2 linked regions of the Marinagarivorans cellulosilyticus genome follow. The main gene of each other region encodes a partner of the protein of the gene in region 2 in a complex. Links are inferred from orthologs where the notes say so. Each region holds a gene or a part of one and is shown on either strand. Other genes may lie near its edges. The genes, in order: eno and rne.

The links.
Region 1: the proteins of rne (region 2) and eno are in contact, whole or in part, in a solved structure (PDB 2FYM), measured with the Escherichia coli proteins. The link is inferred for Marinagarivorans cellulosilyticus from one-to-one orthologs.

What each region holds. Positions count from the first base shown.
Region 1 is NZ_AP023086.1:3,886,361-3,896,730, reverse strand. The notes cover bases 1-2,830. They hold eno (phosphopyruvate hydratase), read left to right. Parts: upstream 1-684; coding sequence 685-1,977; downstream 1,978-2,830. Other genes in these bases: ispD (2-C-methyl-D-erythritol 4-phosphate cytidylyltransferase), read left to right, coding at 2,370-2,830; MARGE09_RS15735 (FtsB family cell division protein), read left to right, coding at 2,082-2,351; kdsA (3-deoxy-8-phosphooctulonate synthase), read left to right, coding at 1-588. Outside these bases: more of ispD, read left to right, coding at 2,831-3,101; ispF (2-C-methyl-D-erythritol 2,4-cyclodiphosphate synthase), read left to right, coding at 3,128-3,613; MARGE09_RS15720 (putative signal transducing protein), read left to right, coding at 3,619-3,924; MARGE09_RS15715 (ABC-F family ATPase), read right to left, coding at 3,966-5,564; MARGE09_RS15710 (PA4780 family RIO1-like protein kinase), read right to left, coding at 5,677-6,537; sulfurtransferase TusA, read right to left, coding at 6,608-6,856; MARGE09_RS15700 (tRNA (adenine(22)-N(1))-methyltransferase TrmK), read right to left, coding at 6,912-7,628; MARGE09_RS15695 (hypothetical protein), read left to right, coding at 7,725-8,408; MARGE09_RS15690 (hypothetical protein), read left to right, coding at 8,411-8,686; MARGE09_RS15685 (GNAT family N-acetyltransferase), read left to right, coding at 8,692-9,225; MARGE09_RS15680 (proline--tRNA ligase), read right to left, coding at 9,263-10,370. UniProt on the Escherichia coli protein: Catalyzes the reversible conversion of 2-phosphoglycerate (2-PG) into phosphoenolpyruvate (PEP). It is essential for the degradation of carbohydrates via glycolysis.
Region 2 is NZ_AP023086.1:2,409,821-2,427,119, forward strand. What follows is about bases 236-3,743. They hold rne (ribonuclease E), read right to left. Parts: upstream 3,346-3,743; coding sequence 436-3,345; downstream 236-435. In the rest of the region: MARGE09_RS09505 (Bax inhibitor-1/YccA family protein), read right to left, coding at 1-47; MARGE09_RS09520 (RluA family pseudouridine synthase), read left to right, coding at 4,159-5,109; MARGE09_RS09525 (HAD family hydrolase), read left to right, coding at 5,093-5,746; MARGE09_RS09530 (Maf family protein), read right to left, coding at 5,743-6,342; MARGE09_RS09535 (trypsin-like peptidase domain-containing protein), read right to left, coding at 6,351-7,493; MARGE09_RS09540 (Z-ring associated ZapG family protein), read right to left, coding at 7,500-7,997; MARGE09_RS09545 (leucine-rich repeat-containing protein kinase family protein), read left to right, coding at 8,207-9,451; MARGE09_RS09550 (helix-turn-helix domain-containing protein), read right to left, coding at 9,454-10,638; MARGE09_RS09555 (helix-turn-helix domain-containing protein), read left to right, coding at 10,831-11,613; MARGE09_RS09565 (FimL-related protein), read left to right, coding at 12,162-13,886; nudC (NAD(+) diphosphatase), read left to right, coding at 13,927-14,673; protease SohB, read left to right, coding at 14,784-15,824; sulfate transporter CysZ, read right to left, coding at 16,144-16,896; MARGE09_RS09585 (PA4642 family protein), read right to left, coding at 17,018-17,299. UniProt on the Escherichia coli protein: Endoribonuclease that plays a central role in RNA processing and decay. Required for the maturation of 5S and 16S rRNAs and the majority of tRNAs. Also involved in the degradation of most mRNAs.

The sequences.
Region 1 (10,370 bases), 1.5 Mb from region 2 along the record:
AGCGTGCCAGTTATTACCGATGTGCACACCCCAGAGCAAGCGGCGCCCGTTGCCGAGGTTTGTGATGTTATTCAGCTGCCTGCCTTTTTGGCTCGCCAAACTGATTTGGTCGCAGCAATGGCAAAAACTGGCGCTGTTATTAATGTAAAAAAACCGCAGTTTTTAAGCGCTGGGCAAATGACGAATATTGTCGAAAAGTTTGCTGAGTGCGGTAACGATAAGGTTATTCTATGTGAGCGCGGCAGCTGCATGGGGTATGACAACCTTGTAGTGGATATGCTGGGTTTTCGCACCATGAAAGACAGTTGCGACCAAGCGCCGATTATTTTTGATGTTACCCACTCGTTACAGTGCCGCGACCCATTTGGCGCAGCTTCAAGTGGCCGTCGTAGTCAAACCGCCGAGCTGGCGCGTGCGGGTATGGCTGTGGGTTTGGCGGGCTTATTTTTAGAAGCCCACCCCGAACCGGACAATGCAAAGTGTGACGGGCCTAGTGCGTTACCGCTCAATTTACTTGAGCCATTTTTGGCGCAGATTAAAGCCGTTGATGATTTAGTGAAATCGTTGCCTGCGCTGGACATTCAGTAATTATTTAAATTTCTTTGATGGCCGCAGCTGGTGCGGCCATTATTTATTCCCACAATGTAATTATGTTTTACCTACAACTAACGGAGACGGACTCAAATGAGTAAGATTGTCGACATCAAAGGTTTTGAAGTTATGGATTCACGCGGTAACCCAACGGTTATGGCGGAAGTTATTTTGGAGTCGGGCGCAGTAGGTTCTGCATGTGCACCTTCTGGTGCTTCAACGGGTTCACGTGAAGCATTGGAATTACGTGATGGCGATAAAAGCCGTTATTTGGGTAAGGGCGTTTTAAAAGCGGTTGCTAACATTAATGACACCATCAAACCTTTGTTAGTGGGCAAAGACGCAACAGCGCAACGCGAACTTGATCAAATTATGTTGGACGCTGATGGTACTGAAAACAAAGCGACTTTGGGTGCAAACGCAATTTTGGCTGTTTCTTTAGCGGCTGCCAAAGCAGCATCGATTGCTAAGAACGTTCCTTTGTATGCGCACATTGCAGATTTAAATGGCACTCCTGGCCAGTACACAATGCCGGTGCCTATGATGAACATTGTTAACGGCGGCGAGCATGCCGATAACAATGTTGATATTCAAGAGTTTATGGTTCAGCCTGTTGCTGCGCCCACTTTTGCTGAAGCTTTGCGCGTTGGTGCAGAAATTTTCCACGCCTTGAAAAAAGTATTGTCTGGTCGCGGCTTAAATACCGCCGTGGGTGATGAAGGTGGTTTTGCACCTAACTTGCCTTCTAACGAAGGGGCTTTAGAAGCAATTGCTGAAGCCGTAGCGAATGCAGGTTACGAGTTGGGCAAAGACGTAACGTTAGCGTTGGATTGTGCGTCGTCAGAATTCTACAAAGATGGCGTTTACGATATGGCTGGCGAAGGTAAAAAATTCTCTGCGCCTGAGTTCGCTGATTACCTTAAAGGTTTGACCGAGAAGTTCCCGATTTTGTCTATCGAAGATGGCATGGACGAAAGTGATTGGGATGGCTGGGCTGACTTGACCGCTAAAACTGGCGAGAAAACACAGTTGGTTGGCGATGATTTGTTTGTGACAAATACCAAAATTTTGAAAGAGGGCATTGATAAGAAAATTGCTAACTCTATCTTAATTAAGTTCAACCAAATCGGTTCGCTTAGCGAAACATTGGACGCCATTAAAATGGCTAAAGATGCCGGTTATACTGCTGTGATTTCACACCGTTCAGGTGAAACTGAAGACACCTTCATTGCCGATTTGGCTGTTGCTACTGCCGCGGGCCAAATCAAAACCGGTTCTTTGTCTCGCTCTGACCGCGTAGCAAAATATAACCGCTTGTTGCGTATTGAAGCCGAGCTTGGTGAAAAAGCGCCTTACCGCGGTTTAGCTGAATTCAAAAAAGCATAAAGCGGGTTCTCATTGGTGCTATGCGCTAATGTAAAATGCGTTAAAAAGGGTCGCTTGGCGGCCCTTTTGTTTATTCGGTGCTTTTTCTTTGCTATCTTTTAATCATGAATAAATTATTGTTTGTTTTAGTGTTGCTGCTGGTTGCTAGCCAATACCGCCTTTGGGTTGGCGATGGTAGCTTGGCGCACCTTGTTTCGCTAAAGCGTGAAATGGCTAAACAGCAGGCGGAAGTCGACACACTGACAGACCGCAACCGTGTTTTGCTGGCAGAAGTGCTAGCGCTTAAGCACGGTTCTAAAATGATTGAAGAAAAAGCGCGAACTCAGCTGGGAATGATTAAAGAAGGCGAAACCTTCTTTATGTTTGCTGATTAACTTTTCTGAGTAACCTTTGTGAATCCCATTCAAAGAAATTCTGATCGTTGCTGGTCGGTAGTGCCTGCCGCCGGTAATGGCTCGCGAATGCAGGCCGTATTGCCTAAGCAATATTTAACCTTAAATAATAAAACGGTTATTGAGCTTACCTTAGGGAAATTGCTTCATATTGCAGAAATATCCGGTGTTGTGGTTTGCCACGCCGATAGCGATACACGCTTTGGTGAGCTTGCGATTGCTAAGCACCCCCGTATTTTTGCTGCGATAGGTGGCACAGAGCGTGCGCACTCGGTGTTTAATGGCTTGGGCTATTTGCGCGATATGGCGCAAAGTGATGATGCCGATTGGGTGATGGTGCACGATGCCGCGAGGCCTTGTGTCAGTCATGCCTCGCTGGAGCGCTTGCTTGGGCATTGCCGCAAAACCGGGCGAGGGGCTATTCTTGCATCGCCAGTGGCAGATACCCTTAAGCGTCAGCAGGCGAATACCCCAATTATTACGGAAACGGTTTCGCGAGATAACTTGTGGCAGGCGCATACGCCGCAGTGTTTTCGTTTGGGTGAATTGCATGCTGCACTAAAAGCTGCATTAAGCACGGGCGTGGCAATCACCGACGAGGCGAGTGCAATTGAGCACTGTGGTGGGAGCGTCGATTTAATTGAGGACTCCCGCGATAATATAAAAATTACACGGCCTGAAGACTTAGCATTAGCGGGATTTATTTTAGGTCAACAGGCATTAAATTGGTAAGTGTTAAGCAAAATCAGGGGAATAAAGTGTCTTGTGATTTCCGCATAGGGCAGGGCGTCGATGTTCACGCCTTTGGTGATGGCGACCACATTATTTTAGGTGGTGTGCGCATTGAGCATACTCAAGGCTTGGTTGCGCATTCAGATGGCGATGTATTGTTGCATGCGGTATGTGATGCACTGCTTGGCGCTGCCGGCTTGGGTGATATCGGTTTGCACTTTCCTGATACTGATGATGCGTACAAAGGTGCTGATAGCCGCGAATTGTTGCGCAGCGTTTATGCGCGGGTTGCGGCATTGGGTTATCAGGTGGGTAATGTAGACTGCACTATTGTCGCTCAAGCGCCTAAAATGGCCCCTCACATTATTGCGATGAACCAATGCATTGCCGCTGACGTAGCGTGTGAAGTAAGTCAGGTTAATACCAAGGCCACAACGACTGAGAAGTTAGGCTTTAATGGGCGTAAAGAAGGTATAACTGCGCTGTGTGTTGCACTATTGGTGAAGGGGTAGTTGGTATGAAGTTAGTGTATAGCCATCAAAACGCCATTTTAGTTGAAAATGCTAAAAGCTTATTGTTAAGCGAAGGTATAGATGTGCAGCTAAGAAATGAGCATCTTGCCGCCGGCGCTGGTGACTTGGCACCCATGGATTGCTGGCTAGAGCTTTGGGTGGTCAATGAAAAAGATTTTGAGCGCGCTGACGGTTTAATTCAAGCGCTTACAAGCGAAGAAAAGCTTGAAGATTGGGTGTGTCCGAATTGCCGAGAGAAAAACTACCCGTCTTTTAAATTGTGCTGGAATTGCCAGCACAAAGTCGCTTAATAAAATGAGCTACTGGCATGAAGTTCATGCCAGTATTAGCGTTAAGCTTGTTGCAATGCTTGGTTGGCCAAGTGCTCATCGTAGGTGCCTTGGAAGTCGATAAGCTTTTTATCTTTTATTTCGATAATGCGCGTTGCTAGCGAAGAAACAAATTCCCTATCGTGACTGACGAAGATCAATGTGCCGTCGTAATGTTCAAGTGCAAGGTTGAGAGCCTCAATGGATTCCATATCCAAGTGGTTTGTCGGCTCGTCCATAATCAAGATGTTGGTATCTTGCATCATTAACTGACCAAACAATAATCGGTTTTTTTCACCGCCAGAGCAAACCTTAACTTTTTTCTGAAAGTCGTCAGCCGAAAACAGTAGCCTACCTAAAGTGGCGCGCACAATTTGGTCGTCGTGTTCGGGCTTACGCCATTGGCTCATCCAGTCGAACAGGTTTAAATCACAATCGAATGCTGCGGTTGCATCTTGGGGGCAGTAACCCAGTGTGGCGTTTTCTGCCCATTGAATGCGGCCAGCCTGTGGCCCAAGCTCGCCTGTTAAGCAGCGTAATAATGTTGTTTTTCCTGCGCCGTTTTCACCAATAATGGCAAGCCTTGCGCCGGCTTCTAAAATCATATTGCCGCCGCTAAAAAGTGGCTCGCCCTCAAAGCCGTGACCTAGCCCTTCGATGGTGAGTGCTTGGCGGTGTAGTTTTTTATCTTGTTTAAAGCGAATGTAAGGCGATACGCGACTAGACGGTTTGATGTCTTCGAGTTTTATTTTGGTTAATTGTTTAGCGCGAGAAGTGGCTTGCTTGGCTTTTGATGCATTGGCTGAAAATCGACTAACAAACTGTTGTAGTTCGCTGATTTGTGCTTTTTTCTTTGCGTTTTCGTTGTGCAGGCGCTCTTGTACTTGGGTGGCTGCTGTCATGAAATCATCATAGTTGCCAGGATAAATTCGCAAGTCGCCGTAGTCGATATCAGCCATGTGCGTGCACACGGAATTTAAAAAGTGGCGGTCGTGCGAGATGATAATCATCGTGCTTTTTCGCTGGTTGAGTACTTCTTCTAGCCAGTGAATTGTGTGGATGTCCAAGTTGTTGGTTGGTTCGTCGAGCAGCAGTATGTCTGGGTCCGAAAAAAGTGCTTGTGCGAGCAATACGCGTAGCTTCCAGCCAGGGGCGACTTCGCTCATTGGCCCGTAATGGAGTTCTTGTGCAATGCCGGCGCCCAATAAAATTTCGCCGGCACGGCTTTCTGCACTGTAGCCGTCCATTTCTGCAAATTGGGTTTCTAGGTCGGCCACGCGCATGCCGTCTTCTTCAGACATTTCTGGCAGTGCGTAAATGCGGTCACGCTCTTCTTTTACGCCCCAAAGTTCAGCGTGCCCCATAATAACGGTGTCTATGACGGAGTGTTTTTCGAAAGCAAACTGGTCTTGGCTTAGTTTGCCTAAGCGCTCGTTGGGTGTAATGCTAACCACGCCGCTAGAGGGGGCTAGGCTGCCATCAAGAATTTTCATGAAGGTTGACTTGCCGCAACCATTGGCGCCGATTAGGCCGTAGCGGTTGCCGTCGCCAAATTTTACAGAAATATTTTCGAAAAGCGGCTTAGCGCCAAATTGCATAGTAATGTTTGCAGTAGAAATCAACGGTACATCCAGTCGTAGAGGAAATAGGCCGCGTACTATAAATATTTAGCGGCACCGAGTCGAGTGCTTCCCTTGGTTGTACTGTGTGAAATGGGGTTTTACGTTATGCTGGCTAGTCGTCAGGTTGATCTGCGCTACGTATACGTTCTTGTCGCTCTTGTTCTTCGGCAAAAGCGGCTTTTATTTCTTCGAGTACGGAATCAACATCGGCCGATACTTCTTGCGCTTCAAATTGCCCCGTTAGCGTCATGTCTGGGTCGAGGGTACCTTCTTCAAAGTGAGACCATATTTCGCTGGCGTACTGGGTGTGTTTAAGCTCGGGAGCAAATTGTGCGTAGTAGTTGGTAATATTGTCGACATCGCGAACAAACATGCCATGCGCGTTGTTATTGCCAGCGGCATCTACCGCCTGAGGTAAGTCAATAATGACGGGGCCGTAATCATCAACCAATACATTAAATTCAGAAAGGTCACCGTGGACAATGCCAACACTGAGCATGCGCATTATGTAGTGCATCATAAGTGTGTGATCTTCAATTGCTTGTTCTGCACTCATGGTTACGTCATTTAGACGAGGCGCGACAGAGCCATCATCGGTGGCGATAAGGTCCATTAACAGTACGCCATCGTAGCAACCATAAGAGTTGGGTACGCGCACGCCGGCGTTGGCCACTCGAACAAGGGCGTCGGATTCTGCGCTTTGCCAAGCTTCTTCTTGCTGGTCGCGACCAAATTTAGAGCCTTTTTCCATGGCGCGTTGGCGCCGACTGTTGCGTACTTTTCGGCCTTCTTGGTATTGCACTGCTTTTTTGAAGCTGCGCTTAGCGGCATCTTTATAAACCTTGGCTGCGCGTGTGATATCGCCGCAACGCACAACATAGACAGAAGCCTCTTTTCCGCTCATTAAAGAGCTAATGACGTCGTCGATGAGTCCGTCTTCAAATAGGGGCTTTAGGCGTTTAGGCATTTTCATGAAGTTACGTTACCAAAAATATTGTGTGCAAATAAAGAGAGTGATAGCAGAAGTGATTTTAACGTTAGATTTAAGTAGCGCGCTTCACATAAAAAACAAAGGTATCCTTGTCTGTTGTGCTGTGAAGCAACTCATGCCCTAAAAAATCACAAAACTTTGGAATATCCCTCTGGGTGGAAGGGTCAGTAGCCACTACCTTAACAACCTGATCGATTTTAACGGCGTCAATGGCGCCATGCAAAAGCATAACGGGCTCTGGGCAATAAAGCCCTTGGGTGTCGAGTAGCGTTTCAAATTCTACGCTTTGCGGCTCTGTCATGGCGGCGTTCGTTAGGTTCTTTTTGTTGAAAGCGACAATTGTACCTTGTTAATCCTCAGTCGCCACCGGTAGTTGAATTTAAGATGCTAAGGTAACCTAAAGCCGCGCAGGAGGTCTCTTGTGTGCCCTTTAATTTCCAGCACCTTTGGTAGTGCTGTTGCTGTTTGTTAAGGTATGTGCGTTTTTCCGGCGTAAGTGGTTGCCATATATCATGCCCTAAAAGGGAGATTTGCCGTGTTTTGGCGGCGCTTTTGCTAACTTGCATGTGTATGTGCTCGTGATGCTGCCCGTTTTCGCTGACGAAGTCTTCTGCAATGCAGTCGAAAGGTGCTTGCCGCAGGTAGCGCCTGAGCTCAAAGCTTTGATTATTCGTACTGAAAATGAAATCCGTTGTCGCTTCTGCAGTATTGAGTAGCGCTGGATTTTGCTCAAGAATGGCCGATGCAATAGTGACAGCTGTTTCCCCTCCAACCCCTGCAATAATGAAAAGCTTGTTGCCTGCAAGCGCTTGAGGTGAGAGTGTAATTTTTTCTGCATTAATGCATTCGATACTTAAGGATTCATCTGGGGTTGAAGGGTATTGTTGCTGTATTTTATGGATAATCGAGGGTACGCAGTCGATTAAATGAATATGTCTGCGGTAAGGCATTTTATGCTGATGCAAATGAAGGCCAAGCCTGCCGTGATCGCAGCACAGATCCCATATGTACGAGTATTGACGGCTATTTGCCCAAGTGAATATATGGTGAAGTCTTGCGTCTAATTTCCTGATGCCAGGACCTGGAGGGCTGGATATGAGGTTTGCTGGTGGGGTATTAATAATTGGACCTTTACTTTTATGGGGCGTAGATGAGTGATGGTAGTGTAAATGTCTGCGGATGTGTATCGACTTTATTATGTGCGTTATCGCTTGGCTTTTCGGCTTGGCTCTTATTTAGGTTTTATTCGGGGCTTTTGTGCTGCGCCAATTGCGCCTTATTTGTTGGGCGAAGGTAAGCTGTCTGTTGATACCGAGCGCAGACTGGCCGATGCGCGTAATGTGATTAGAGATTTTATTCACAAAGGGTTGGAGGCTTCTGAATCTAAAGCGCACTTTAATAGAATGCGGCTAGGGCATGCCGGCGTGAGCTTACCCGAAGAGCACTTTTTATATGTGATTGCTAATTTTTATCTAGAACCGCTTAGGGTGAAGCGAATATTGGGAGGCAGCGTAACGGCTACTGAATGCAAGATGTTGTGTCGATTTTGGTGCGATGTTGCACGGAGTATGGGCCTGCGCAATATTCCAAGCAATTATATTGGCTGGCTAACACTAAGGCGCAATTATGAACGCCGATTTGGTGGTACAAGCAAAGGCTCTGTTGAGCTACTAAATCGCTGCATGCAATCAATGCTGGGTTTATCTATACCTTTTGGGCTGCGAACCTTTGCAAGGGCAATTATAGTTGCGCTATTGCCGTTGTCCCACAAAGCATGGCTGGAGCAGCGTACAATCACTGGGCGCTTTTATCTTCGCGTACTCATTTGGCGAGCAAACTTTAGAAATAGGTAAAAATGATGATGAAAAATAAATATTGGTTGGGGTTGTTTTGTGTGTTTGCGGTTGCCGGTTGTGACCGCATTAATAATGCAAGCCGAACAATGGATACCATGCTAGGCGGTGATTATGATGTTTATATCGAGGGCCACCCGCAGGTTTACCATGTTAAAAACGGTAAGGTGACGTCTGTGCCGGAGAAGGGCTATTACATTTTTTACCCAACGATTAACGGTGATAAACGTATGGTGCAATCTCCTATTAATGCAACAACGATTGTTGCGGTTGATTAAATCGCATGTTTTTAATTCGTTTGGCTAAAGATGGCGATTGTCTAGCACTGCTATCGTTGGTGAATCGCGCCTACCGGCCTGGCGAAAATTTAGCAGGCTGGACCCATGAAAGTGAATGGATCGATGGCGATCGAATATCCTTGGAGGCTTTAACGGCGCTGGTCAATCGCGAAGAAGTTATTGTGGCTACCCATGCTGGCGAACCTGGTAAGTTATTGGGTTGTATCCATGTTTCTATTGTTAATGAGGTGGTGTCTTTAGGAATGTTAGCCGTTGAGCCTAGTAGCCAAACGCTGGGTGTTGGCAAATGGTTGATGGCTAAGGCGGAGCAAATGGCTGGCGCTAAAGGGTGTAAGTTGGCTCGAATAGAGGTGGTTGATAAACGTACATCTCTAAGAGGTTATTACCAGCGCCAAGGCTATTGCGAGACGGGGCAGAATTTTAATTACCCCGTTAATCTGGGTGTTGGCAGCCCTAAAAAGCCTAATACTGTTTACTTGGTTGAAATGTCTAAAACGTTAGCTGAGCAAGCGCTATAAAAGGGCTTTATCCTTAAAACCCTTATTGCATTGCCTTTTATGCCTGTAGTTTTTGGCAAAGCTCTTCAAAGAGAGCGTCTGCTTTTAATGCAGAAGACTCTTTATCGCTGCGGTGTTTGTATTCGATTTCGTTGTTATCTAAGCCTCTGTCGCCAATGACTATGCGGTGCGGAATACCTATTAATTCAATGTCAGCTAGCATGCTGCCTAAGCGGGCTTTGGCTTCATCCATAAATAAAACATCAAACCCTTTAGCTTGTAGTTTTGTGTGAAGCTCCTCGCACACTTGGGCGACACGCTCTGATTTGTGCATATTAATTGGCACAATGGCAACGTTAAATGGCGCAATAGCATCTGGCCAAATAATGCCGGCTTCGTCGTTGTTTTGCTCAATGGCCGCAGCGACAACTCGCGAAACACCAATGCCATAGCAGCCCATTGTCATTACCGAGTCTTTACCTTGCGCGTCGAGAATAGAGGCGTTCATGGCTTTCGAGTATTTGTCGCCTAACTGGAATATGTGCCCAACTTCAATACCGCGTTTGATCGTGATATTGCCTTTGCCGCAAGGTGAAGGGTCGCCAGCAACAATATTGCGAATGTCTTCAATGCGAGAGAAATTAGCCTGAGCGCCCCAATTGCAATTTACAAAATGGTAATCGTTTTTGTTTGCGCCACAGGTGAAGTTAACGGCGACGGCAGCCGCCCGATCGGCAATAACTGGAATGCCGAGTTCTATTGGGCCGAGTGAGCCGGCGTTGGCGCCAATTGTGTTTTGTATTTGTTCGTCACTTGCAAATGTAAGCGGGCTTGCAATTTCAGCGAGTTTCTCGGCTTTAACTTCATTCAAAGCGTGATCGCCCCGCAAGCACAGTGCGACAAGACCTTGTTTGCCGGTTTCTTCGTCTGGGGTGCCCATAACAAAAAGTGTTTTAATGATTTTTTGCGAAGGTACATTAAGCAGGGCCGAGACTTCTTCGATGGTTTTGGTGTTTGGGGTATGGGTTAAGTCAGCTTTTGCCGCTGCAGCTTCTGTTGACGGAGCCGGAGCGAGGGCTTCTGCTTTTTCAATGTTGGCGGCGTAATCACTGCCATCGCTAAAGGCAATATCGTCTTCGCCACTTTCTGCAAGGACATGAAATTCA
Region 2 (17,299 bases):
TGGGTCTCTGCATTTTGAATCGAACTTGCAGAATAAACCTGTTGCATGGTGAATCTCCTAGGGTGAGTCAATAAGTTGCATCATACAATGTGTGTAACCAATATCAATACACATCTTGGTGGTGAGACAGTGAAAAATCAAGTAAGTGCAGTGAGTATTTTGTGGCTATTTTGCTGTACTTGCGTTTTATACGTAAGTCTTGAATTGTTGTCTTGATGCTGGATAGGTAGGCATAAAAAAGGCCCATCTTTCGATGAGCCTTTCATAAGGAGCTAGTCCTTATATAGTGGCGGAGGGGCAGGGATTCGAACCCTGGGAGCTTTGACACTCAACGGTTTTCAAGACCGCCGCTTTCGACCACTCAGCCACCCCTCCAGAAGAGGCGCAAATTATACATTTGTTTATATAACTGGCAACCCCTTTATTACAAAAAATTTAAACCTGGCTTTCTTTTGTTTCTTCCTCATTAATTTTTGTTGCTAGCGGCCCGCGAGGATCGTTGCTTGCGCGTCCAAGCGCGCGAGGCGAGCGCTTAATATCAGCGGCGAGAGCGGTATCTAGCGGCAACCCTTTAGTGATTTGGCTTTCTAGCGTGGTAATCGCTAAGTTAGCTACCGGCTTGGGGTTAGTTCTAGGGTCGTTATTGGCACGAACGTAAGTTGTTGCTTCGCTACTTTCCTTTGCGGTTGCAGTGGGCTCTGCTTTTGTTTCAGGCTCTTCAGCTTTTGGCGCAGGCTTTTCTTCCGGGGGCGTCGTTGCTTCAGGTTCCGGTGTTGAAGCTGTTTGCACCTCTTCTGTGGCCTTGGCTGCCGGCTCCTGCTCCTTTACCTTCTCCTTTGGCGTGGCAGCTAATGCTTCTTTTAATGCGGCCTCAGCTTGAGCGGCTGCGGGTGTCGCAACGGCATCTGCTGCTTTTTCTGGCGTTGATGCTTTTGGCTCCAGGTTTTTAGCTTCTTCTTTAGTCGCAGCAGTATCGACATGCGCTTTTTCTGCTTTGGCGGAAGCCTCAACAGGTTTTGTGGTGCTGTCGTCCTGCGTGGCAGTATTTTGATTATCGTTGCCAGCATTGTCGTTTGATGTTGTTTCTGCATCTTTGCGCTTGTTGCCATTACCGCGGCTGCGACGACGGCGCGCTGGGCGCTCAGTTTGGGCTTCATCGTTATTCGACTCGGCCGCCTTGGCTGGCGCTTTAGCTGCGGGCGCTTGCGTTGCCGTTTCTGTTTCTTGGGCTTCGCTGGCTGCCCCGCGCTGGCGTTCTTGCGTGCGGCCGCGTCGATTGCTTGGGCGCTTGGGTGGTTGGTTTTCGTTTTCGCTAGTGTTGCCTTCTGTGTTGTTTGTTTCGCTTGTTGCGCCCTCGTTGTTATCGCTACGGTTTTGTCCGCCACGGCGACGATTGCGGCGGTTTTTGTTTTGTGGGCGCTCGCGATCTTGCTGCTTCTCGGTGTCTTGATAAATGTTTTCGCCGCTGAGGTTATCAACAATTTCATCAGAATCGTTTTGGTTTTGACGGTGGTCGCGACGGTTGTTGTGTCGCTGGTTGCGATTACCGTTGCGCGAACGTCGCTGGTTATTGCCTCCGCGACGCTTTTGATGGCCGCGGTTTTCGCTGGCTTTTGGCGCTGGTTCTTCTGGCTTGCTTTTGAAAAACCCGATAACAAGCTCGAGCAGCTTGGCGATAAGCCCTGGTTCAGATTTTTCGCTACTGGCTTCCGGGGCTTTGTTGTCTGCTACGGTTGTTACTGGCGGCGGCGGTGAAACCTGAGATACCAGTGGTTTTGCTGGCACAAAGTTCTCGGCTTTTTTCTCTTCTTCGAGCTCACTGGCATGCGGGTCCGAGACTTCTATCTTGTAGCTTTGATCTGCGCCTTCAACCTCGTCATCGCGTAAGCGAGTGACTTCGTAGTGCGGTGTAACCATGTGCTCGTTTGGCAGAATGACTACGCGCGTAGAGTGGCGAGACTCGATATTGCTAATCGCGGTGCGCTTTTCGTTGAGTAGGTAGGTGGCAACCGGTACAGGTACAACCGTACGGATCTCAGCGCTGCGCTCTTTTTTAGCTTCCTCTTCCACAATGCGCAAAATAGAAAGTGCTAGTGAGCGGGTGCTGCGAATGGTGCCTTGGCCGGTACAGCGAGGGCACATTTTTGATGTGGTTTCTTCTAGTGATGGGCGCAAGCGTTGGCGAGACATTTCAAGCAAGCCAAAGCGAGAAATTTTGCCGATTTGCACGCGAGCTCTGTCCATGCCTAACGCATCGCGCATGCGGTTTTCTACTTCGCGGCGGTTGCGGTCGGGGTGCATATCGATAAAGTCGATTACGACTAGGCCACCAATATCGCGCAAGCGCATTTGGCGTGCGATTTCATCTGCCGCTTCTAGGTTGGTTGCGAGTGCAGTTTCTTCGATGTCGCCGCCCTTGGTTGCGCGCGCCGAGTTAATATCAATAGAGACCAGTGCTTCAGTCGGGTCAATAACAATCGAGCCGCCAGATGGGAGTTTAACCTCACGCTCAAAGGCGGTTTCGATTTGGCCTTCGATTTGGTAGCGGTTAAAAAGGGGGACTTCATCGTTGTAGTGTTTGATTTTGTGCTTTTCTTGCGGCATCACCTGCTGAACAAATTGCAGTGCTCGCGAGAACGACTCGTTGGTATCCACAATAACTTCGCCGATATCTGGGCGCAGGTAATCGCGAATGGCGCGAATGATAACGTTGCTTTCTTGGAATAAAAACTTGGGGGCACTGACGCCGCTAGAGGCATCAATAATGGACTGCCAAACGCGCACGAGGTAGTTGAAATCGTTTTGCAGGTCTATGGCGCTGCGCCCGACACCTGCGGTGCGTACAATAATGCTCATGCCTTTTGGCATATCCAAAGAGCTTAAGGCTTCTTTTAATTGTGAGCGATCTTCACCGTCGATACGGCGGGAAATGCCGCCGCCGCGTGGGTTGTTGGGCATTAAGACGAGGTAGCGGCCGGCCAGACTAATAAAGGTTGTTAGTGCGGCACCTTTGTTGCCGCGCTCTTCTTTGTCGACCTGAACAATAACTTCGGTGCCTTCTTTGACAAGGTCTTTGATGCGCCCGCGATCACTTTTGCCATCTTGTTTGACAAAGTATTCGCGCGAAATTTCTTTAAGGGGAAGGAAGCCGTGGCGCTCTGCGCCGTAATCGACAAAGGCAGCTTCTAGGCTGGGCTCTACGCGGGTAATTTTGCCCTTATAGATGTTGGATTTTTTTTGTTCGCGTTGTTGGTTTTCAATATCAAGATCGTATAGCCATTGTCCGTCGACAAGCGCCACGCGGACTTCTTCTGGCTGGCTGGCATTGATGAGCATTCTTTTCATTATTTGTGTTCTCTTTGCGTTTAGCAATTATGCAAAGCACAAGCCTAAAAAGTGCATACAGCCGATAGCGGCTTTAATGAGTGCTGCCAAATATGTGCGGCAAATAGATGTTCAGTTTGCTCGCCTTAAGGCCATTTACGGCTAGGCCTTGTGGTGCACTCATACAGTATCAAGTACTCAGGACGTCGCAGGTGAGCCTGCGGGTTTCCGTTGAGTGGCGTATGTGGCCACCCTTGCGACTTGTGTTTCAGTGGTTGAGTTTAGCTCAACCACTGCTGTTAATTCGTCTATCGTATCCTTGGCTTTTGAATGCCGTGAGCGCTGTACTTTTGGGCCTTTGCCGCAAAATGAAGCGTCTTCAGGGTCTTCGTTGCAATTGCGAAAGCGAAGGAATGGCGCATGGCGGTTAATGCTCGCTATGCTGCCAAAACTGCAAGCACATCGTAGGATGCGCGTTGGCTTTTTATCTATAGTTTAAGTTAGTTTTCAATTTGCTCATTTCGAGCGGGAGGTGGGCTTTTCGGCGGGATTTTAAGTTGCCAGGTAAACGCACCATCCCAGTTGCGCCTAATAAAGATTTATTAAAAGCGCTAATTATATCCGTGGTGCAGTCACTCAATCGGTCCGAACTAGGTGAGCGCTCGCTCGCTAGTAGGCATGCAGTAAATAAGCCTAGTGCGGTGTGACAGCTGCTGGAGTGTAGCACTTAGGTATGAGGCTTTCAAACATTCGGCAGTTATTAATTCGGGTGCTTTTATAGAGCTGCCCGAAGGGGGCGTGTAGAATTGCGCGTTTTATGCGCTAGGTTACGTCATGAGTGAAGTTAAGTTTATAGAAGTCCCTGAAGAGTACGAGGGCCAGCGCTTAGATAACTTTTTGCTAGCACGCCTAAAGGGTGTACCTAAATCGATGATTTATCGGGTCATTCGAAAAGGTGAGGTGCGAGTTAATAAAGGCCGTGCAAAACCTGATCGCAAGTTGTTGGGCGGGGATGTTGTTAGGGTGCCGCCCATTAAAACAAAGGAAGTTGAAGTTGTTACACCTTCGCAGGGGTTAATACAAACACTTAGCGATGCAGTTCTGTATGACGACAATGGCTTGCTGATTATTAACAAGCCTTCGGGGTTGGCCGTCCATGGCGGCAGTGGTATTAATGTTGGCTTGATCGAGGCTTTAAGGCAGGCGTATGGTGCGCCGTTTCTTGAGTTGGTGCACCGTTTGGATCGCGATACCTCGGGTTGCGTGATGGTAGCCAAAAAGCGCAGTGTACTAAAGCATTTGCAAGATGCCTTGCGACACAAAGGTGTGATTCAAAAGCATTATGTGGCGGTGGTTGTGGGTCGTTGGCCCAAACATATCGCGCGAGTAGATGCTCCGCTAAAGCGGTGTGAGTATCCCAACGGCGAGCGCATTGTGCGGGTTCATTCGGAAGGTAAGGCATCGGTTACCGAGTTTAAAGTGCTGCAGTATTTTGATGGTTTTACATTGGTTGCGGCTAAACCCTTAACCGGCAGGACCCATCAAATACGCGTGCATGCGCAGCATGTTGGTTGTTCGCTGGTAGGGGACGAAAAATACACGGCCCTCGAAGACAATAAACGTATGAAAGCAAAAGGCTTTAAGCGCTTATGCTTACATGCGCACGGTTTGCAGCTGCGTTTTGCTGATGGTGCGCCATTATCTGTGCGCGCGCCTCTGCCGGCAGAGTTATTACAGCCCTTGCAGGCTGCTGGCTTGGAGGCTTTAAATGCTGATCATTTTTGATTGGGATGGCACGGTAAGCGATTCGACGGCCAAAATTGTTCGCTGTGTGCAATCGGCAGCTAAAGACATGGCTTTGCCAGCTTTAGCACCTGAGGCCATAAGGGAAATTATTGGCTTGAGCTTAGTTAATGCTATGGCTCAGCTATACCCTCAATTAGATACGGCTGAGGTAGAAGCATTGGCTGCTGCCTATAGTCGCCATTACGTTGCCGACAATGAAACCCCCGGTTTTTACGAGGGTGCTTTAGAAGCGTTGGAGCAGTTGCATGATGAGGGCTTTTCGCTGGCGATTGCTACGGGTAAAAGCCGCAAAGGGTTGGACCGAGTATTGGCTCAGTTGGGGGTTGCGTCGCTGTTTTCGTTTTCGCGATGCGCAGACGAAACGGCTTCCAAGCCCGATCCGCTTATGCTTAACGAGATTTTAGCGGTCAGTAATCGCTGTCATAGCCGTGCTGTAATGGTTGGCGATACTGAGTTTGATATGGCGATGGCGAAAGCGATTGCCATGCCGCGTGTGGCGGTGAGTTATGGCGCTCACCATATTGACCGCTTAAAAGCTTACGAGCCTAAATTGTGCGTGGATAACCTAACGCTAATGCTGCCGTGGTTGTGTCAGCAAAGAGAGGTGCTGGGTTAGTTGATGCGCAATAATGGGTTTACCCCAAAGCGGCGCAAATACTCAGTAGTTCGAATTAAGGGTAAACCGATAAGCGCGCTAGGATCATCACTGGTAACGCGGGTAAGTAACATGCAGCCGGCGCCTTCACTTTTAAAGCTGCCTGCGCAGTCAATAGGGTTGTCTTTTTCGATATAGTGGGCGATTTCTTGTTCGCTAAGATCGCGAAAGGCGACCTCGGTGGTAATAACATCGCTGCACTGCTGCGAATTCATTTGAACGCATAGCGCGGTATAGAAACGTACCGTCTTACCAGATTGTTGTTTGAGTTGGGCAATGGCTTTTTCGCGGGTTCCGGGCTTGCCTAGCTGCGCACCGTCAAGCCAGGCCACTTGATCGCTACCAATAATAATACTATTAGTTTTTTCGTCGCTTGGTAGTTGTATGGCGATGGCGGCGGCTTTTGCTTTGGCAAGCCTGAGGGCTGTGGCTTTGGGTGATTCATCAGCAAGCGCTGCCTCGTCAATATTTGGCGCAATGCAGCGAGCCGTTATATTGAGGCTCTCGAGCAGTTTTTTACGATACTGCGATGATGAGGCGAGAATGATTTCGGGCATAGCGAGCGTTAACCGGCAATAGGATTTATAGCCAGTACGGCGTTAATAACGTGGCGCTGCCCGTCGCGGTAAACTTCCAATAATATTTCTTCGCCAGGGCGAGACTCTTTAACCTCTTGCATGCTGCGCAGGCCGCCGTTTAAGCCGTTGCTGACCTTCTGATTATTCACTTTCACGATAATGTCACCGGGTTGTAACCCTGCGATGTGGGCTGGCCCATTGCTGTAAACTCCCGTGACGAGCAGTCCGTGGGGAGATGGTAGTCGGTAGCGGCTAGCAATTTGCGGGGAAATGGGTTGCGCGGTGACACCTAGCCAGCCGCGCACAACGCGGCCAAATTCTATGATGTCGCTTAGGCTTTGCAGGGCGGTTTCTGCTGGGATAGCGAGGCCCACTCCATTAAGGTCGTTATCGCCAATGCGATCAAGCATGGCGGTATTGATGCCGACAAGGTTGCCGAAGGCATCAATTAGAGCGCCGCCGCTATTGCCAGGGTTGATGGCTGCGTCTGTTTGTATAAAGTTTTCGAAGGTATTGATGCCTAAACCATAGCGGCCCACGGCAGAAATAATACCTTGGGTTACGGTTTGGCCCATGCCAAAAGGGTTGCCAATGGCCAGTACAACATCACCCACTAACATGCCTTGCTCAGTCGAAATATTAATGGCTGTAAGCTGGTCTAACTCGATTTTAAGTACAGCAAGGTCGTTTTCTTTGTCGATACCTATAAGGTCAGCTTGAGCATCTCGGCCGTCTTGCAGTTGTACAACAATCTCATCGGCGCCTTGAATAACGTGATTATTGGTAAGCAGGTAGCCTGTCTCGGTCACAATGACGCCAGACCCCAACGCCGATTGCATTCTTTCTTGGCGTGATGTGTCTGCGTTATTGAAAAAGTGGCGAAACAACGGGTCGTCAAAGAGTGGGTGGCGTGCGCGCTTTAATTTTTTGCGGGTATAAATGTTAACCACCGCTGGCGCAGCTCTTTGTACGGCCTGCGCGTAGGAGGTGGGTTGCCCCCAGCTGTTACTAGGCGTAAACCCTCCGCTGCTGCGAGGGTTCATTTGCGGCATAACAACAAGGGCGATAAGGGCTGCTAGCAAGCCAATAACAAGCGGCCAGCGAGCGTAAAGAAATGCTTGATAAAGCACGGACTATTACGCTTTGGTAGACTTCGTTGCGGTGCGCACTTCAATGCTGTCGGTTTCTTCGCTCTCTTCTTTTAAGCCGAACTCTTCACTAAGTACGCCGCCTTCACCGGGTATTTTAGGGGCCCAGTCTTTGGGTGGGGTAAGGTCTGCAGGGTCAAGGTTTTCGAGTGCCGCGCCTTCGGTTAGAGGTTGCTCTTCATCGCCCTGGGCTAAAATCGCGCGGCTGATATCGGCGCTGGTTAGGTGTAGCGCGCCTTTAACTAAATGCTCTCGCAACTGTTGTTGTCGCTGCTGTGTTTCGGCGATAAGGCGCGAGGTATCAACAAAGTGTTGAGCAACATTCTGTTGATATTGATTGTACTCGTTTTGCAGGGTGTTATGCCTTGCTTCTAAATCCTTGGGCTGGCGAGCGCTGCTATATATGCGCATAGCTAATGCGCCTAGTCCCGCGCCAGCAATAAGGCAAATAATACTGGTAGCAATAAGCGCAGATGTAGAGATCACACTGAATTCCTCTCGAATTAACTAACGGGCGAATCATACAGTAAGTTATAAGCTGTTGCCGCATGATGTCTTCTTAGATTATGGGTTACCTTTGATAAAATGCCGAGCGTTAATTTAGGCTTGTTGGCTCCTTGGGGCCGAGCGGGTGTTGAAATGTCACGTACAATGCCGAGCTAAAATTTAGCAAAGTGTTTTTTAAGGAGTAGGTGTTGCAAACATTAGTACAGCTTAAGGCTGGCGAGTTAGCGGGAGAGAGCCGGTTAACGTTATCGGAAGATTTAAGTGAATTCCCGACAGAAATATATAATTTGGCCGAGTCTCTAGAGGTTTTAGATCTGTCGGGGAACCAGTTGTCATCGCTGCCGGATGATTTTCATCGGCTTAGGCATCTGAAGGTTTTGTTTCTATCGAATAACGTATTTGAGGTTTTCCCTTCTGTACTTGGTCGGTGTGAGCGTTTGGAGATGATTGGCTTTAAATCTAACCGCATAGTGTCTGTGCCGGAAGGGGCTTTGCCGCAGCAAACACGCTGGCTGATTTTAACGGACAACTGTATTACGGCGTTACCCGAAGGCATAGGTAGCCTTGTGCGGCTGCAAAAATTGATGCTTGCTGGCAACCAGCTGCAGCAATTACCCACCTCGATTAAGCGATGTAAAAACTTACAATTAGTCCGTATATCGGCTAACCGCTTGCAGCACTTCCCTGAGCAACTGCTAGAGCTGCCGCGCTTGGCTTGGTTGGCTTTCGCGGGAAACCCTTTTTGCCAAAGTACTGAACCGCCGCAGGAGTTGCCGGAGGTTGAGTTTGATGACTTGGTCTTAAGCGATGTTCTGGGGAGTGGTGCCTCTGGCGTAATTTCGCGCGCACACTGGAAAAAGAACCTGTTTAACTTTCCTGCAGGTGTTGCAGTGAAGTGTTTTAAATCCGGTGTCACCAGTGATGGCTATGTTCAGGACGAGTTGCGTGCCACCTTGTTGGCAGGGCAACATCACAACTTGGTGTCGCCGTTGGCGAGTATTGCAGGTAAAGGGTTGGTCATGCGTTTAATTCCGGGTGAATATACAAACCTGGCGGGGCCACCAAGTTTTGCTAGTTGTACTCGCGATCGATTCCCTGCTGAACTTAAATTACCGCTAGCGTTGGTTGTGTCGATGGTGGCTCAAATTGAATCGGTAGTTGAGCATTTGCATAGTCGAAACCTGTGCCATGGGGATATTTATGCCCACAATATGCTGTTGAGTGAAGGTTCTGGTCACGTGCTGTTTGGTGATTTTGGTGCTGCTTCGTTTTATGGGGGGCTAACGGATTCTGTTCGTGGAGGTATCCTGCGAATCGAGCGGCGAGCATTGGGCTTTTTTATTGAAGATCTGTTAACCGTATGCGATAACTCAGGCGTAGATGGTGAGCAATATTTGCAGCTGCAGCAAAAAGCTCGAGCATACCTAGCGTAGTCCTAGTCGCTAACTGAGCTGTTTTTTTTGTGTAGTGCGCGGTACTCGCTGGGTGACATCTCGGTAATGCGTTTGAAAAAGCGCTGAAAGGCAGATTTACTGTTAAAGCCTGCCATGTACAGGATGTCAGTGATTGATGTGTCGATATGTTCGGGTGATATTAGTAGACGTTGGGCCTCTTCCACGCGATAAGTGTTAATAAATTCAAAGAAGTTCTTGCCAAAATGCTGGTTTAGCACTGTTGATATGTCGCGTGTTGCGTGCCCTACATGCTCTGCAAATTGCTCTGCCGTTAGATTACTTTGAAGAAATAGCTTCTCGTTTTTCATGCAGGATTCAATGGTGTTCGCTAAAGAGTCTACTTTTAGCGGCGTAGTTTTTGCTGCGCTTTTGGGCTTGGCGGCAGTAAGGGCGCGGCCGAGTTGTTGTTGTGTTAGGGATACGCTGTAGCTAAATAAAGTAAGTAATAGGCCAAAAGCTAAATAGTTGCTCGCGATGCCCAAGATGTCGGCCATGCTACCGTTATCTAACCAAAGTTTGGTTAGGGTGTTGCCAAATAGCTGGCTGAAAAAGGTTAGCCCCCAGTATGCGGCGTAGCCGATGCACAAAAGGCTGAGCCAGTTTTTCCCCATTTCACTGTCGCTAGAGTAAAAGCTTTGCATTAGGTGTGAGGTCGATAATGCTATGGGAATACAGGCTAGGGCATAAACCGCTGGCAGCCCTTTCATTAGCAGCCACATATCGTGAATCAGCCGTTGATGTTGAGTTTGAGTAATACCTTTTAAGTCATCAAGCTGAATATTCAGCGCCAGCATAAGGGTGACAACCGCGATTGCCGGCACAAGGTGTATCAACTGTTTTCGGTTGAAGCTAAAGCCCGCTTGGGTAATAGCGGTAACATAAAGCAATAGCGATGGGCCTTTGAGTAGGTTTGCCAGGCAGGTAGTGACAACGATGGCTGCAGAAAAGGTATTCAATTTTGGTGCTATTTGCGCATTCCACATGAGTATAATGCAAGCAGAATGGGCCAATAAACAGCCAAAAAATACGGTTAAACAGTGATTGGCGCGCGCATTTTTAGTCGGCGAAACCGCCAGCATCACCAACATTAAAACCGCTGCAATAGCAGTAGTGATAACGATGAGGTCGTGTAGGTTGAATAGCGGGATTTTGAATGGGTCGCTCATCGTTTATGCAACGCTCTGATTCTAATGACTTTTTGGTATGCCCACTTTAAGTATTGCAGAAAGTGGGACGTTTAAAAAGCGGTTCCTTGAATTGATATATACCCGATGTTGGCGTTTTGCTAAAAGTGGTACGAACTAAACACCATTGCACATTAGTCTAGCCGACACAACGAATGATCAAGAGGTAGTTCTATGCAAGCACCTGCGGCAACAAAAATAAAGTACGATGCGCGTAAGCTGAATGCTGACGAACAGGCACTACTAAGGCAAATGGCTGTATCGCGAGTTATCTCTGGCGAGCCAGTGTCGCGAGTCACTAGGGCCTATGGCCTTGGCGATAAAACGCTCTACAAATGGCTGCGAACATATAAAGATGAGGGCGCTACAGCCTTGGCGCAGAGTGCTAAGCAGGGGCGTCGTCGGCAGTTATCCGAGTCGCAACTGGCCGAAGTGCTTGGCTGGATTATAGATCAGCCTGCCAAAATGTGGTCACGCGCTGAGCTTTTGCAACAAATCGAGAATACTTTCGAAGTTACCTGTAGCGCGACAACGCTTGGTCGATTGTTTGCGGCGTGTGGCTTAAGTGCTCCGAAGCATGAAGGCGTATACCAAAGTTATATCGCTGGCAGCTGGCAGCGTCAAGGGCGCTTAGATGTACAAGAGCTAGTTCGCCGCAAGCGTGCAGAGCGGTTAAGCCTTACGCGGGTTGTGGTGCAAAAGCCCGACGGCAGCGGTAGTTGGGCTGGCTGGGCTGCTTTTGGCGTGCGCGGAGGCATGATGTTATTAAAAGACGGCGACTTGCTATCGGCGTTGCGCGACATGAATGATCGCGCTTCAGTATCACAGGTTGTTATGATTGACATGCCTATTAGCGCTAATTCAGCCTGGTGCTCGCAATTAGCGGCACTTAAGAATATTACGTTAATTCAGTTGGACGGTGAGGCTGAGCCAGAGGTTGAGATGGAGCCAGCTTAGCGTGCAGCGGCTCAATCGAAAGACATAAAAAAACCCGAACGCAAGCGTTCGGGTTTTTTTATGTTTGGTACCAGAGGCCGGACTCGAACCGGCACGCTTTTAAGGGCGGGGGATTTTGAATCCCCTGTGTCTACCAATTTCACCACTCTGGCAGAGTGAGGCGCGCATTATAGCAACCGTTTTTAACTCGTCAACGTACTTTTTAAATTTTTATTCTTTGAGGGATCAACGAGTTGCGTTAGAGGCGCGTAAGCATAAAAAAGCAGCACAATTACCTTGATTTGGCACATAATGTCCTATTTGGGATGTACCTCTGTGCGAGTGCATTAGGTTTTGTTACACTCGCAGAGATAGTTTACGTTTTGCTGTTTGAGCGGCCTCGATCTTGTTGGACGTTTGCAGTGAGCTCACGACTTAATGGATTATGGTCGTGGGCGTTATAATGAGTTAACAACCGACGATTTTTGCAGTGTCGCTTTGACATTCTTCAAGCAGACAACCATAAATATAAACGCTATATGCAGACAATCAGCAAACAGGAATACAGAGTGAATACGACGGACTCAGTCAATGTTCAGTCCTTGTCAATGGTTCGAGAGGAGTTGCTTGCCACAATTGAGCAGGCAGGCCACGACCTTGAATCTTTCGTTTCAGACAAAGATGATGGCAAACCACTAGAGGCCTGCATTGCAGGCATTAAACAAATACTTGGCATTTTTCGATTGCTAGAGCTCAAAGGTGCAAGCCTATTAGCTGAAGAACTGTACCTGACGACAGCAACTATTAAGCCTGCAGAGGCAGCAACGGCCAGCGCTAAAAAGCTAGAGCAAATAAGCTCCGCGTTTGTGGTTATGGCGGCTTATGTCGAGTATGTTCAGCGGGCAGAGAAGCGTTTGCCTGTACTGTTGATTCCTCAAATTAACGAGCTGCGCAAACTGCGCAAAGAAGCTGTTCTACCAGAAAGCCACTTTTTCAAAATTACCTTCCGCGATGCTCCGGTGATACCTCCTGTCGAGCCAATTGTTGTTAGCGATGAAGAGTTTAAACCCCTGATGGCTCGCCTGCGCCATATGTATCAAATGGGTTTGATTGGCGTGTTGCGCGGTGATCAATCTATTCCTGCGCTTGGTTTGATGCGCCGAGCATTAATTCGGCTGCAGCGTTTGGGCGGTAGTGATAAGCCTCTAACATTGTTGTGGTGGTTAGGTAATTTAGCCATTGTGGCGGTAGTTAAGCAGAATATGGAGTTACTAGAATCTCGCAAAATGCTTTTTAGCCGATTGGATCGGGTGATTCGGCAAGTGCAGCAAAGCGGTAGCATTGCCTACCAAGCGGTGCCGCCCAAAGGCTTGGTTAAAGAGTTGCTGTATTTGTTGATGTTATCTGGTATCGATAGCGAAACCTTTAAAAAGCTGCGCGCACTCTATTCTATTCCTGACTTAGGTTATACAGACCAAGAACTTGCAGAGGAGCGCCAAATATTACAAGGCCCAAGTGCCAGCACGGTTGCCTCTTTGGTTAAGGTTCTGCAAGACGAAATCAACAATACCAAAAAGGTATTAGAGATTGCCTCTCAAGGTGCTTACAAGGTTGATGATGTTGAAGGTTTGGCTGAAACCCTCAGTAAAATCGCTGAAATTTTAAGCATTGTTGGGCTTAAGGGGCCGTCGACCATCCTTAAAAATGAAATTGTCCGGGTTCGTGCTTGGGCTGACAACGATGGCGAGATGAGCGAAGATGATTTAGATGAGGCCGCAAAAACGTTGCTATTCATCGAGAGTGCCACGCTTAGCTTAGAGTATGCCAAGTTGTCGAGCGACCGATTGGCTATGGCCAATGAGGTCGTTCAGCGCGAGGTTGTTGCGCTTAGTGAGCTCGCGCAAGCAGAAAGAATTGTACTTAAAGAATCCGAAGCTGGCTTGAGCTTATCTAAGCGTGCGCTCAACTCGTACTCTGAGTCTGACTACGACTCAGGCCATATTCGTAATATTGCCAAAACGTTAACGGGCGTTCGCGGCGGTATGATTTTGCTAGAGCACAAACGCGCAGCGGCAGCTTTGCAAAGTTGTGTCGATTTTGTCGATGAAGTTTTAATGCAGCCCGACTTGCCGGCAGCCTTAAAAGAGTTGTTAGAGACCTTCGCCGATGCCATTATCAGTATCGAGTATTACATTGATACGGCGGTGCACGGCAATCGTGCGGACGAGTCTGTGCTTAAATTAGCGGAAGATAGCCTTGCCGCGCTTGGCTTTGCATCAGCGCATACGGCTTAGCAGTTAGAGCTTTGGGCTTTGGCATCAAAGGATTATCAATATGCTTTTTGATGTTTGGTTAGTGGCATGTAACGGTCACTTTTTACCAAAAGAAAATGGTGATTACCGTCATACTGAACAGCCGCCTAATGCGGCTGTTTTTTTGCGTGTTGGAAACCTAAGTGGCGAGTCTTGGGGGGTTGCTGTTGTTGCACAGGCACCTCAGCAAGCGCTTATTTCGCTGCGCCAGTTAATGGCAGTCGTGGATGCCGATACTTTTGCGTTATTGTCGCGCGCTGCACAATTGGAACACTGGTGGTTGCATCATCAGTTTTGCGGTCGTTGCGGCAGCGCTACCGAGCAGCATACGGTTGACCTTGCTTTAGAGTGCACGGCTTGCCGTGCCTTATTTTACCCTCGCATATCGCCTTGTGTTATAGGGCTAATTGTTGATGGCTCTCGTTGCTTATTGGCTAAGCATGCTCGTTCAAAAAGTCAGCGTTATAGTTGTTTAGCGGGCTTCATAGAAGTTGGTGAGTCGGCAGAGCAGGCATTTATTCGCGAGGTGAAAGAGGAGGTTGATCTTGACGTTGCAAATTTACGTTACGTGACCAGCCAAAACTGGCCATATCCGTCGCAGCTGATGCTGGGTTATATTGCCGATTATGCTGGCGGCGATATTAGTGTTGATGGTGTTGAAATAGAGCATGCGGCTTGGTTCTCGATGGATAACTTGCCGGAGCTGCCGCCAGTAGGCACCATTTCTCGCCAACTGATTGATAGTTTTTTTCAATCGTCTGTTGAGTAACGAGTTAGCTCGACTTCTAGTTTATGCCAGTAAATGCTTAAGCGTATTTACGGTGGCTTTGTTAAGTTGTTTCTTTGTTGATATTTAAACGTGTATTTGGAGATTATCTGTTGGAATTTTTATTTGAATATGGGCTGTTTTTAGCAAAAGCGATTACGCTGGTGGTAGCGATAGCCGTGGTGATTGGTTTGATTGTCGCATCAAGCGTAAAGGGCGCTGCTAGCGACAAAGGGCAGATAGCCATTGCGCGCTTAAATGAGCGCTATGATTCTATGCGCGAGGCCTTGCAGCATGCTGTGTTATCTGAAAAGGCACTTAAACAATTAGAGAAAACAGAAAAAAAAGAAGCCAAGCAAAAAGAAAAAGCCGAAAAAAAGGGCGATGAAGTAGCACGCCGAAAGCGTGTGTATGTGCTGGATTTTGATGGTGATATTAAGGCGTCCGCAGCGGACGAGCTACGCGAAACCGTGACAGCGGTATTAACCATTGCCGAGCCGCAAGACGAGGTTGTCGTTAAGTTGGAAAGTGGCGGTGGTATGGTTCATAGCTACGGTTTGGCTTCTAGCCAATTGGCGCGTATTGCTGATAAGTCTATTCCATTAACCGTGTGTGTCGATAAGGTGGCGGCCAGTGGTGGTTATATGATGGCCTGTGTAGCCGATAAAATATTGGCCGCGCCATTTGCAATTATTGGCTCTATTGGTGTTGTTGCTCAAATTCCTAATTTTCACAAAGTGTTAAAAAAGCATGATGTCGACTATGAAATGCTAACGGCAGGTAAATACAAGCGCACGTTAACAATGCTTGGTGAAAATACGGATGAAGGCCGCAAAAAGTTTGTTGAAGACTTAGAAGATACGCATGTTCTGTTTAAAGATTTTGTATCTAGCCATCGCGAGCAAGTCGATGTGGAAGATGTGGCAACGGGTGAGATTTGGTTCGGTTCGCGTGCATTGGATAAAAAGCTTATTGATGCGATTAGTACATCAGATGAGTATTTGTATGGTTTGTCGGCTGAATCTGATTTATTCGAGGTTAGCTTTGAGCAAAAGAAAACACTGCCTGAAAAGTTAGGGCTTTCGGTGTCTGTTGCGGTAGAGAGCACCTTAACTAAAGTGTGGGGTAAGGTTAGTCAACGGTATTTTTCATAGCATATTGGATTTAAATGTAAGGGCATCTCTAAAAATAGTGATTGTTTTGTGAGAGCAAGGAGGCACCGCCCGGACGACTGAATGGATTCAGGAGGTAGAGCGACGCAGGAAGCCAAAGCCGAGAGCCGCAGTTTACGTGGTGTAAATCATTCAACGCATCCTTGCGCTTCACCCTTCGGGCAGCAAACTGTGCAAATTGGTCCTCCAATTTGTGAGGACTCGAGGACGGAGCTGACGCCGTTATCGCGGAAAAAGTGCATTTTTAGAGGTGTCCGGTAAGATAAAAATGGCCGCTATTAAGCGGCCATTTTTTTGTCTGCTATTGCTGCCACTTTAGCTCTTTAATCCAAAAGGCTGTGCCGCCAGTAACGGCGGCTGGCATGGCAAAGATATTGATAATGGGTACCATGCTGGCAATCATCACCATTCCACCAAAACCAGTACTGCTATATATATTGGCGCGCATGCGCTTGCGCATTGGGCCAAAATCGAGCTGGTTGTTATCGCAGGCGTAGTCAACATATTGAATAGCCATGCACCAAGATCCCCATAAGGCTGCAACCACGGGCACGAGGGGGCTTGTAATGCCAACAAGGCCTAGCAATATCAGCACGAAAAAGACAAAAATACCTCGCCCAATAAAATAGAATATTTTGCGTAATTCTCGGCCAATAACACGCGGTATCATCTGGCCGATGGGCTCGTCGGCCATTTTTTTACCTGTGACTAGCTCTTCGGTTTTTTGTGCTAGCAGACCATAAAAGGGGGCGGCCACAATATTGGTGATGGCATTAAATAGGTAGCCGTAGCACAGCAATAGTATCGCCCCGACCAATATCCACATTAACCATTTTAAAAAGTGCAAAAAGCTGGGAACCTTATCAAGCATCCATTCCATGCCACTATTAAAGTAGTGGAACATGGTTGCCGTAAGGGTAAAGAAAATAATCAGGTTAATGATTAAAGGTACGAGGATGTAAAGCCTTAGCTCTTTGCGCCACAGCAGGTTAACACCTTCTATATAGTAGTTGACACCAGTGGCAAGGTTGTTATTTGGCAACGTTTTTATCATGGGGTACTCCGTAAAATACGCTACAAAAAAGGCGTTAATACCTCTACGCTATCATTAAGTTCGTAGTGATATTAACGCCTTTATCTTGCGAGCGGTTAGCGCTTGAATTAATTGCCCGTGATCACTTTGCGCCTGCTGCATTTAAGGCTGCAAGGTAGTCGCTGCCCTGACGGTGGCCAGCAATAATCTGTGGCATTGTTTTGCCTGTAGGACCTACAGCGTTTATGTTGCGCCCTGCAGCTACAAAAAATTGTACGAAGGTTGCAAAGTTTTCCTGGTGCATGCCCCGGTAGGCAACCTCTATGCAGTGATAGTCAGCATCTATGCCAGCTGGTGCTTGTACATCTAGAAACGATTTGATGCGTTCGTCATCAAACGTTTCACCTAAGACTTTTTGTTTATC